3 regions of the Thalassobacillus hwangdonensis genome follow, and region 2 is predicted to be linked to each of the others. Evidence: riboswitches for the same ligand, from Rfam matches in the RefSeq annotation. Region 2 holds a riboswitch; each other region holds the start of a gene.
What was found. Region 2 has a riboswitch for S-adenosylmethionine ahead of ACFQ2J_RS14890 (methionine ABC transporter ATP-binding protein). Riboswitches for the same ligand answer to the same signal wherever they lie in the genome.

Region 1: linked by a shared signal. The riboswitch ahead of msrA (peptide-methionine (S)-S-oxide reductase MsrA) and the one ahead of ACFQ2J_RS14890 (methionine ABC transporter ATP-binding protein) in region 2 are both predicted to bind S-adenosylmethionine.
Region 3: linked by a shared signal. The riboswitch ahead of ACFQ2J_RS09715 (methionine ABC transporter ATP-binding protein) and the one ahead of ACFQ2J_RS14890 (methionine ABC transporter ATP-binding protein) in region 2 are both predicted to bind S-adenosylmethionine.

What each region holds. Positions count from the first base shown of each region.
Region 1 covers NZ_JBHTKL010000006.1:204,471-207,746, forward strand. The annotation lists gene ACFQ2J_RS16540 (HD domain-containing phosphohydrolase) at 1-357, opposite strand, end outside; gene ACFQ2J_RS16545 (thioredoxin family protein) at 486-809, opposite strand; gene ACFQ2J_RS16550 (hypothetical protein) at 808-1,365, shown strand; gene msrA (peptide-methionine (S)-S-oxide reductase MsrA) at 1,369-1,842, opposite strand; SAM riboswitch class I at 1,964-2,079, opposite strand; gene ACFQ2J_RS16560 (DsbA family oxidoreductase) at 2,257-2,982, shown strand; gene ACFQ2J_RS16565 (hypothetical protein) at 3,127-3,276, shown strand, end outside.
Region 2 covers NZ_JBHTKL010000005.1:1,092,749-1,096,024, reverse strand. The annotation lists gene ACFQ2J_RS14900 (MetQ/NlpA family ABC transporter substrate-binding protein) at 1-302, opposite strand, end outside; gene ACFQ2J_RS14895 (methionine ABC transporter permease) at 329-997, opposite strand; gene ACFQ2J_RS14890 (methionine ABC transporter ATP-binding protein) at 990-2,015, opposite strand; SAM riboswitch class I at 2,096-2,210, opposite strand; SAM riboswitch class I at 2,781-2,898, opposite strand; gene ACFQ2J_RS14885 (TlpA family protein disulfide reductase) at 2,980-3,276, shown strand, end outside.
Region 3 covers NZ_JBHTKL010000005.1:105,810-109,085, forward strand. The annotation lists gene ACFQ2J_RS09710 (S1C family serine protease) at 1-1,115, shown strand, start outside; SAM riboswitch class I at 1,507-1,623, shown strand; gene ACFQ2J_RS09715 (methionine ABC transporter ATP-binding protein) at 1,710-2,738, shown strand; gene ACFQ2J_RS09720 (methionine ABC transporter permease) at 2,728-3,276, shown strand, end outside.

The DNA of each region.
Region 1 (3,276 bases), on a different contig from region 2:
CGCCATGCTCTTACTGATCTGATGGAAAATCGGTGCAGTCGTGAACCACAAATAGGTGACGTCCGTAATCGTTTCAAACAGTACGGGCTTTTTCAATCCTCTGGTAGAATAGGAATCATTCGGTCCAAGCTTTACCCGCTTTCCGTCCTCATCCCACTCAATTTCACCTGATAAGATATAAAAGAATTCAAGGGTATTCGGGTCATCATTTGGATAGACGTAGAACATCTTGTCCTTATTGATCGTCTGTTTCATGATTTCCGTTCCGTCACCTTCTTCAAGCAGACGGATACTCGTAGAATTGTTCTTTGCTAATGCAAGCTGTGTATCGTTTTTTATTACGTTCAGTTCTCCCACGAATATTCCCCTTTCCTTCACTTTGCTACCAATTATATAGCAATCGTCAAAAAAGTCTGCAATTCGACACGAAAAGGGGAGTATCCACCTAAAAGAATTAGGTCGAATGACCCCCTGCCAAAAGACACTTATAGTATCGCATTATAAATTTTGCTTAATTGTCGCTCCAATGATTCCATCGGCACAAACCGTGCTTCCCTGAACATTTCCTTACCCTCAAGAAAGACCATGATGACCGGGACGGTAAAAATCGAAAAAGCACCCGCGACTTCCGGAATTTCATCCGCGTCGGCATGCACAGCTTTCACTTCAGGATAGCTTTCAAGCAGCAATTCCACCTGGGGCAGCAATGCATGACATACAGAACAGTTCGGTCTTGATATGTAGACGAGCGCCATCGTATGATGATGGATAGTATGTTCCAATTCTTCCATTGTGTGGACCATCTGCATGGAGGATCCATCCTTTCCTTTAGAGGTGATTGCAATCCTTGATATCATTTTACCCCTTTTCGTCCTGCTATTCACGACATTGACACTTGTTTCTCTTTTACTATACACCTGGAAAAATGGGATCGGTCCCACACCGACATCACGCCGGACCATCAAAAAGGTGTTGGCTTATACAAAAGAGGTGAAGCCAGCGAGCATCGCTGAACTCGGGGCTGGCTGGGGAACAGTAGCATTCGCTTTTGCAAAAGCTTTCCCTGACACTAGGATCACAGCCTATGAAACGTCTCCGGTTCCATACCTTTATATGAAGTTACGACTGCTGCTACAGCCACAGGACAACCTGGTCATTTTAAGGAAAAACTTCCTCACCGAATCATTAGATACGTATGACTTCTTATATTGTTACCTCTATACTGGTGGAATGATTCAACTGCAGGAGAATTTACGAACCTATGAAGGCTGGATTCTATCGAATACCTTCGCCTTTCGTGGTTGGCCTGAATCGAAAAAATCAGATGGGCTTTATCTATATTCAAAAAAATCGTGTGATGGGTAGCCATCACACGATTCCACAAGCAGCAGATCCGTTCTTCTGCAAGTATTTTTGGTGGTATTCCTCCGCATCGTAAAAGGTTCCTGCCTGCGCCACCTCTGTAACGATCGATTTTTTGAATACACCTTTTTCATTCCATTGCTTGATTTTTTCCTCTGCAATATAACGCTGACTCTCATCCAGATAGAAAATGACGGATCGATATTGTGATCCTACATCTTCGCCCTGGCGATTCTTCGAGGTCGGGTCATGACACTCGAAGAACGCATCCACCAGCTGTTGATAAGAAATCACGGAAGCATCATAGTCGATTTTGATTGACTCAGCATGACCGGTCTTCCCTGTTTTTACGAGTTCATAATAAGGTCGGTCCACCTTCCCACCTGTGTATCCAACCTTCGTTTCCACTACGCCATCAATTCGTTCAAACCATGCTTCCACTCCCCAGAAGCACCCTGCTGCAAAAATCGCTGTTGCCATCTTACATCTTCCTTTCGCTACAAACTCCACTTCTTTCCGAGAGATCGTGGCGCTCTTTCTATACGAAAGAACCCCCTTTCTTATCCATAAGAAAGGGGGTCGTAAATGTATGCTTACGATCCTCTCATCTCTCAGGAATCACTAGGTTCCTGCAGGAATTGGCACCGTTCAGATCGCGATCGATCCGATGGTTGCCGGGCATCAAAGGGCCAGTCCCTCCGCCTCTCTGGATAAGAAGTTTATGTTGTATTTTTAATATTTAATTGGAATTATACATGCCTTCAACAGTCCTGTAAAGCCCAAAGCTTAGAATTTGAGATAAATAGGCACATCAAGCGTATCGTTAAGCCCCACCCCCTCTTCCGTGTTAAACTGACAGCAAGTTTATGTAAAAAATCAAAAGAGGTGTCCCATATGAAAATTGAAATCTGGTCCGATATTGTATGTCCATTTTGTTATATAGGTAAGCGTCGTCTAGAAGCAGCTTTAGCTGATTTCGAAGGAAAGAATCAAGTCGAAATCGAATTCAAAAGCTTCGAACTGGATCCTGGTGCAGAAAAGAACACCGAATCTGTCATGTATGAACGATTAGCGAGCAAGTATGGCACAAGCATTGAACAAGCGAAGCAGATGTGTGACAACATGGTGGAGCAGGCAAAAGGTGTAGGACTCGATTTCCGATTTGATGATGTCATCCCAACCAACACACTCGATGCCCACCGTCTCACTCACCTTGCTAAAGACAAAGGTGTTGAAAAAGAAGTACACGAGCGCTTCTTCCACGCCTACTTCACAGAAGCCAAGAACATGGGAGACCATGACACACTTACGGAGCTGGCTCTGGATGCAGGTCTGGACGAAGCAGAAGTCAGAGAGGTGTTAGCTAGCGAACGTTATACCGATTCTGTCCGTAAAGACGAAGCTGAAGCCCGCACCATCGGCGTACAAGGTGTTCCATTCTTTGTCATCAACCGGAAGTACGCGGTTTCTGGCGCACAACCGGTCGATGTCTTCAAAAATGCACTGAGCAAAGCATGGGACGAAGAACAGCAACAGCCCGTGTTTGAAACGGTGTCATCCGATAATGAAGCAACCGGCGTATGCACGGACGACAGTTGCGACATTCCGAATGATCAATGACAGGGGACCTTAAAAAGGTCTCCTTTTATATTATGAGCAACATGCTGATTTAAGCCCTGAAAATTTTATTCCGTGGCAAGCATAGCCGCCACTTCTTTCACATAAAATTCAGAGAATCGAGTTCTATGTGGAGGGGGTGGACGGATGGCGGATGACAAGCAGCTTGAGCATGAGTCCAATTTTCTCGAAAAGGACCAGACCTTCGCGGAGAAATTCCACCGTGAACGATTCACGGAAAACATTCCGGTAGATTTATTGGGAGAAGACTTACGAAAATTAAAGAAGTTGACGAAC
Region 2 (3,276 bases):
TTGACGAAATCGAAGTCGTTTTGCGCCTTTTGTTCCTCCAAATAAGGGATGTGCTGGAAGTAGTTCGCATCAATTTCACCAGAATCCAAGTCTTTGTTGGGCAGGACATAATCCTGGTATGTTTCGATTTTCAGGTTGATGCCTTCTTCTTCAAGCAATGGTTTTGCCTCTTCCAATACCTCGGAGTGAGGAACACTTGTCGCACCTACGACAAGTTCATCTGAATCGCCATCGGAACTTCCACAAGCAGCCAATACTAAAATCAACAGACTTCCTACAATCAAGCTTAACGTTTTTTTCATTTCTAACTCCCCTTTATAAATATGATTTATCTTTTATCCAATTTTCTGGAGATGAAATCCCCGATGAATTGGAAAATGAATACGATGATTACAATGAGTACCGTTGCAACAAACACGATATCGAAGTCGCTCCGTTGGAATCCATAGAAATAAGCGAAATCTCCTAACCCCCCGGCACCGATAATTCCTGCAACAGCGGTATATCCGATTAATGCAATGGCTGTTACTGTAAGACCAGAAACGAGTGCAGGCATCGATTCCTTCAATAACACCTTGAAAATGATTGTGGATGTCTTAGCACCCATTGCTTTGGCAGCTTCTAATACTCCTTTATCGATTTCCTTCAAGGCGATTTCAACCAATCGTCCGTAAAAAGGAGCTGCACCAATGATCAGGGCAGGTATAGCTCCTTTTGGCCCTCGGATCGTACCCATCAGAAAATCGGTGAACGGAAACAAAAGAAGGATCAGGATAATAAACGGGATGGCACGGAATACATTGACAATGGATGCTGTAATACCATTGATGACTTTGTTCTGCCAAAGCCCACCTGGTGAGGACAGATATAGAGTAAGACCAAGCAAGATTCCGAATATCAGTGTTCCCAGAAGTGAAACAAGTGTCATGTACATTGTTTCATTCGTCGCTGTAATGAGATCCTCGACCTTCACGTTTGGGAATAGGTTTTCAAGCATTCGGGTTCACCTCTACTTCTACAGATGTTTCTTTGATGTATGCGATGGCACGGTCGGTTTCCTCTGAATCTCCGGTAACATGGACGATTAATGTGCCATACGCTCCTTTTTGTGTCTGGGTGATCTTCCCGTGAAGAATATTGATATCGACCGTGAAGTTCCTGGCAAGCTCGGTGATCAGCGCCTGGTTCGTGTTTTCACCGACAAAATGAAGCTTGAGAATTTTGCCGGAAGCATAGTTCTGATGAATCAACTCCAGTGAATGCGCTTGCTCTGTATCTCCCATCACCTGATCTACGAATTTTCGTGTGACGGGCTTTTCCGGATGGAGAAAAACATCCAGCACATCTCCTTGCTCCACAACTTTCCCATCTTCCATTACTGCCACGCGGTGACATATCTTCCGTATGACATGCATTTCATGGGTAATCAGGATAATCGTCAATCCTAATTTCTTATTGATATCCACCAGCAAATCCAGAATGGAATCGGTGGTTTCGGGATCAAGCGCAGATGTCGCTTCATCGCATAACAATACTTTCGGATTATTTGCCAGTGCTCTCGCTATCCCCACGCGCTGCTTTTGTCCGCCACTCAACTGAGAAGGGTAGGCATTTTCCCTGCCACTTAAGCCGACGAGTTCAATCAGTTCCTGTACTCGTGCATGTCGTTCCTCTTTGGGCATCCCTGCTATTTCCAATGGAAAGGCGATATTATCTTTTACTGTTCTTGACCATAGCAAGTGAAAGTGCTGAAAGATCATCCCTATTTCCTGTCTTGTAAGTCTAAGTGCTTTCTTACTCAGCCCGGTAATTTCCTGATTTTCAATGGTCACTTGACCACCGCTCGGTTCTTCCAGACGGTTCAATAGGCGGATGAATGTACTTTTTCCGGCACCACTATAACCGATCACACCGAATATTTCTCCTTTTTCAATGGTCAGGTCCAAGTTGTCGACTGCTTTCACCTGGTGATCCCGACTTTGAAAAACCTTTGATAACCCTTTGATGGTAATCATGTTCGAATGACCTCCTAAAACTAAAAAATGCCTTTCTGTTCAGGAGAACAGAAAGGCATCGTAAAACATAAGGTTCTGTTCTCTCATCTGTCAGAGTCTTTTATACTCTGCAGGATTTGGCACCTTTCCAAGCTGTAACAGCTTGTCGGTTGCCGGGCTTCATCGGGCCAGTCCCTCCGCCTCTCTGGATAAGAGATTTTATTCAATTATCGTATTAACTCGTTAATGCTTTATCTCACTTAAGTGACTAAATTGAATTGTAGCATCGTTTTAAATCTTCTGTCAATAATTTTTGCAAATAAATATTGTTTTGAGATATTACTGGTGGGTGAAAGAACGTCTCGCTTTCCGCGGGGAAGACGGCAAGCCTCCTCGGGCTATGCCCTGTGGGGTCTAGCCAGTCTTGCAATTCCCGCAGGAGTCTCAACGTTCTTTCATCCACCATATGATTAGGTGATTTCTCAAAACCTCCAAATCAATTTTAATTACGAATTTCTTTGATGAGAGTTGATTAAATTAGTTATTTCGAGAAATAAGTTAATCGTGCATAGGTGGGCGGGAAAGGACGAGACTCCAGTGGGAGAAGGAGCTAGGCAAGACCCCGGAAGGCGTAGCCTGAGGAGGCTTGCCAGTTCCCCCACAGGAAAGCGAGTCCTTCCCTGTCGCCCAAACTCTTACAAACGTCTCGAAATTTCCCACGCAAATGATATGAAAGCATTAAAAAAATCTCTTCAAAGAGAAGAGATTCGGGTTCCGTCACTGCTTCTCTCATCTTCCAAAGCTGATCACTTTATGATCGCTTTGCTGGAATTAGCACCGTGTTTGTTTCCAAACCGGTTGCTGGGCTTCGTAGGGCCAGTCCCTCCGCCTCTCTGGATAAGTTCAGATGTCGCTATTCGATTAAGAAATATGTTAGCATGGGATGAAACAACCGTCAACTACTTCTTGTAAGGGGAGAATTAAGATGAAAAAAGCACCGTCATTTTGTTTACCTGAAATAGAGTCAGGACAGCCTCACTGTCTGGACGATTACGCCGGCAAGGTTGTCGTGCTGACATTTTGGGCTTCCTGGTGCCCTGATTGTTCCAGAGACCTTCCCCAAAAAGAACAACTTCATGGTTCGATGGATTCAAACAAGGTTAAATTGATTGCCATCAATGCGGCTTCAAGAGAAAGAGCAATGGAGGAAGGCAGCAAATTTTCTCAGAAATTCCTTAATCAACTTAGTCTCGTAGATAACGATGGCACCTTCTATAAAGCA
Region 3 (3,276 bases), 990 kb from region 2:
TTGCACTTCCTGCTTTGATTCAATCGAACATGCTTCCTTATGACATCACGATACCTGATGATGAAAGCGGCTTGGTCGATGAGGATGAAGCACTGACAGGTGCAGAACAGAACATACAAGTCGATGTGAATACACAGGTGACCGAGGTTGTCGAGGAAGTCAGTCCAGCGGTAGTCGGTGTTGTCAATATGCAGTCTCAGTCCAGCTTTTGGCAGCAGGAAGAGCAAGGAGAAGCTGGTACTGGATCCGGTGTCATTTACAAAAAAGATGGGGATACCGCATATGTGGTCACCAACAACCACGTGATCGATGGGGCTGATGAAATTGAAGTTGTCCTTTCCAACGAAGAACGGGTTAAAGCGGAATTGATTGGCGGAGACTTGTTCACCGACCTTGCCGTATTGAAGATGCCGGCTGATAAAGTGGAAAAGGTAATCGATCTCGGTTCATCCGACAAAATTAAGGTTGGGGAACCCGCGATTGCGATTGGAAACCCCCTAGGCCTGCAATTTTCTGGATCGGTTACAAAAGGGGTCATCAGTGGTAAACAGCGAGCAATTCCTCAGGATTTCAACGGAGATGGTCAGCCCGACTGGCAGGCAGATGTCATTCAGACGGATGCGGCTATCAACCCAGGGAACAGTGGTGGTGCCTTGATCAATATCAAAGGACAGCTGATTGGAATCAACTCGATGAAAATCGCTAGATCAGCGGTTGAAGGAATTGGATTTGCCATCCCGATCGACGAAGCGAAACCGATCATTAATGAGCTGGAGACACAAGGGAAAGTGACTCGTCCATTCCTCGGTGTGGAGGCTTATTCACTGACAGATGTACCTAGCCGTGAATGGGAGGAAACGCTCAAGCTACCTGAAGAAGTCCAAGGTGGGGTCTATATCCGCTCCATTGAACCATTATCCCCAGCAGCTAAAGCAGGGTTGAAAGAGCTCGATGTCATCACGGAATTGGATGGAGAACCGATCCAGAACATCATCGAACTGAGAAAACATTTATATGCAGAAACGAAAGTCGGCGACGAAATGACCGTAACATTCTACCGGAACGGTGAACAGCAGCAAGTAACCGTCACGTTAGCCGCCCAAGATGATTTTTAAGTAAGTAACCTTTCCTGAAGTGGAGATGATCCACATGTCAGGAAAGGTTTTTTTGTGTAAAATAATATCCACAGGTTGTTAGTAAGTTGAGGATAAGCCAAATAGATATAGTAGCGAACATAAATTCCTATACCAAATAGAGAAACTACCTGTTGATATGTGGATAATTTTTGTGGATAAACTGTTTGCAGTGTGGAATAACATGTGAATAATGAGTCATCAACAGGTAATGTGCGTAATTTTGTGGATAAAAAATGAAAGCGTCAAGCAAAGGCAGTAAAGACAGGGAATAGCGAAAATGCACGAAAATATTTTGAAAATTTTTATTGACACCGTTTATTCAGGTGTATTAGTATTAGCATCAACATTAAAAAACGAATAGCAATCAATCTTCTTATCCAGAGAGGTGGAGGGACTGGCCCTTTGATACCTCGGCAGCGGATTTCATGGTGTACCATGAAAAACTGTGCCAATTCCAGCGAGTGCGTATGCACTTGAAAGATGAGAAGAGACGGTACATAGATCATTATGGACCCCTCTTCTTGTTTTTCAGGAAGAGGGGTTCTTTTCGTTTATTTGAAAGGAGTGTACAGCATGATCCACTTTGAGGATGTCAGTAAGGTGTACGAGAACGATGGCAAGGAATTGAGGGCTGTCGATCACGTAGATCTGAGAATCGAAAAAGGGGAAATCTTCGGTGTCATAGGTTTCAGTGGTGCTGGTAAAAGCACCTTGATCCGGCTCGTCAATCTGATTGAGGCACCAAGTGATGGGAAAGTGCTCGTTGATGGGCGTAATTTAGCTGCCTTACCTAAACCAGAACTTAGGAAGGTGCGGAGAAAGATCGGGATGATTTTTCAGCATTTCAACTTATTGGAGTCGAAGACCGTCTATCAGAACGTTGCGTTCCCATTGTCACTTGCGAAGGTTCCTAAAAAGGAGATTGAAGCGCGGGTTACGGAAATTCTTGAGTTTGTCGGATTGGAGGATAAAGCGAAACAGTATCCTGACCAGTTGTCTGGAGGACAAAAGCAGCGGGTTGGTATCGCAAGGGCATTGACCACTTCTCCTGAAATTCTGCTTTGCGATGAAGCAACTTCTGCACTGGATCCGCAGACGACGAAGTCCATCCTGGATTTATTGAAAAGAGTCAGGGATCAGTACAACATAACCATTTTGATGATTACGCATGAAATGCAGGTGATCAAAGAGGTGTGTGACAAGGTTGCGGTGATGGAAAATGGGAAAGTAATCGAGCAGGGAACAATTTTCGATGTCTTTTCCAATCCTGAACATCCGACTACGAAAAACTTCGTTCGCACTGTCATGCAGGATGACATTCCAGCCTCGATCCTTAAGCAGGTGGAAGGTAGAGCAGGAGGACGCCACGTTTACCGGGTAACTTTTCTCAGGGAAACAGCGGGGGAACCGATTCTGTCGAAAACAGCCAAGAATTTCGATGTCGATGTGAATGTGCTTTATGGACAGATTACGGAACTGCAGGGGGTCCCATTCGGCAATCTGATTGTCGAACTTCAAGGAGAAGATGCTGAAATTCTGAGGGCCATCCATTTTATCCAATCCTCGGTGGCAGTGAAGGAGGTAGTTGCAGATGCAGGTTGATTTGAGAGAGTTTTGGCCGAAAATCCTTGAAGCTACCAATGAAACTTTGGCAATGGTAGGCTTCTCATTATTATTCGCAACATTGATCGGACTTCCACTTGGGATTGCGCTCGTCGTGACAAGGCCGAACGGACTGCTACATAACCGTCCGCTTTTCAATGTACTGAACGCTATCGTCAACTTTTTCCGTTCGATTCCATTCATCATTCTGCTGGTGGCAATTCTGCCGATTACGCGGTTGATTGTCGGAACAACGATTGGTACATCAGCGGCAGTCGTTCCGCTCGTATTCTTTGCAGGCCCATACATTGCAAGGCTCGTGGAAAGCAGCCTGCTTGAAGTGAAGCCAGGTGTCGTGGAGGCAGCGGAAGCGATGGGAGCGACTCCATGGCAGATCGTATTTAGGGTGCTTGTGCCAGAAGCGTTAAGTTCACTCATTTTGAACTTGACGATCGCAACGATCGGACTCGTCGGAGCATCGGCGATGGCAGGGTTCGTTGGTGGAGGCGGTCTTGGGGACTTAGCAATCGCATACGGC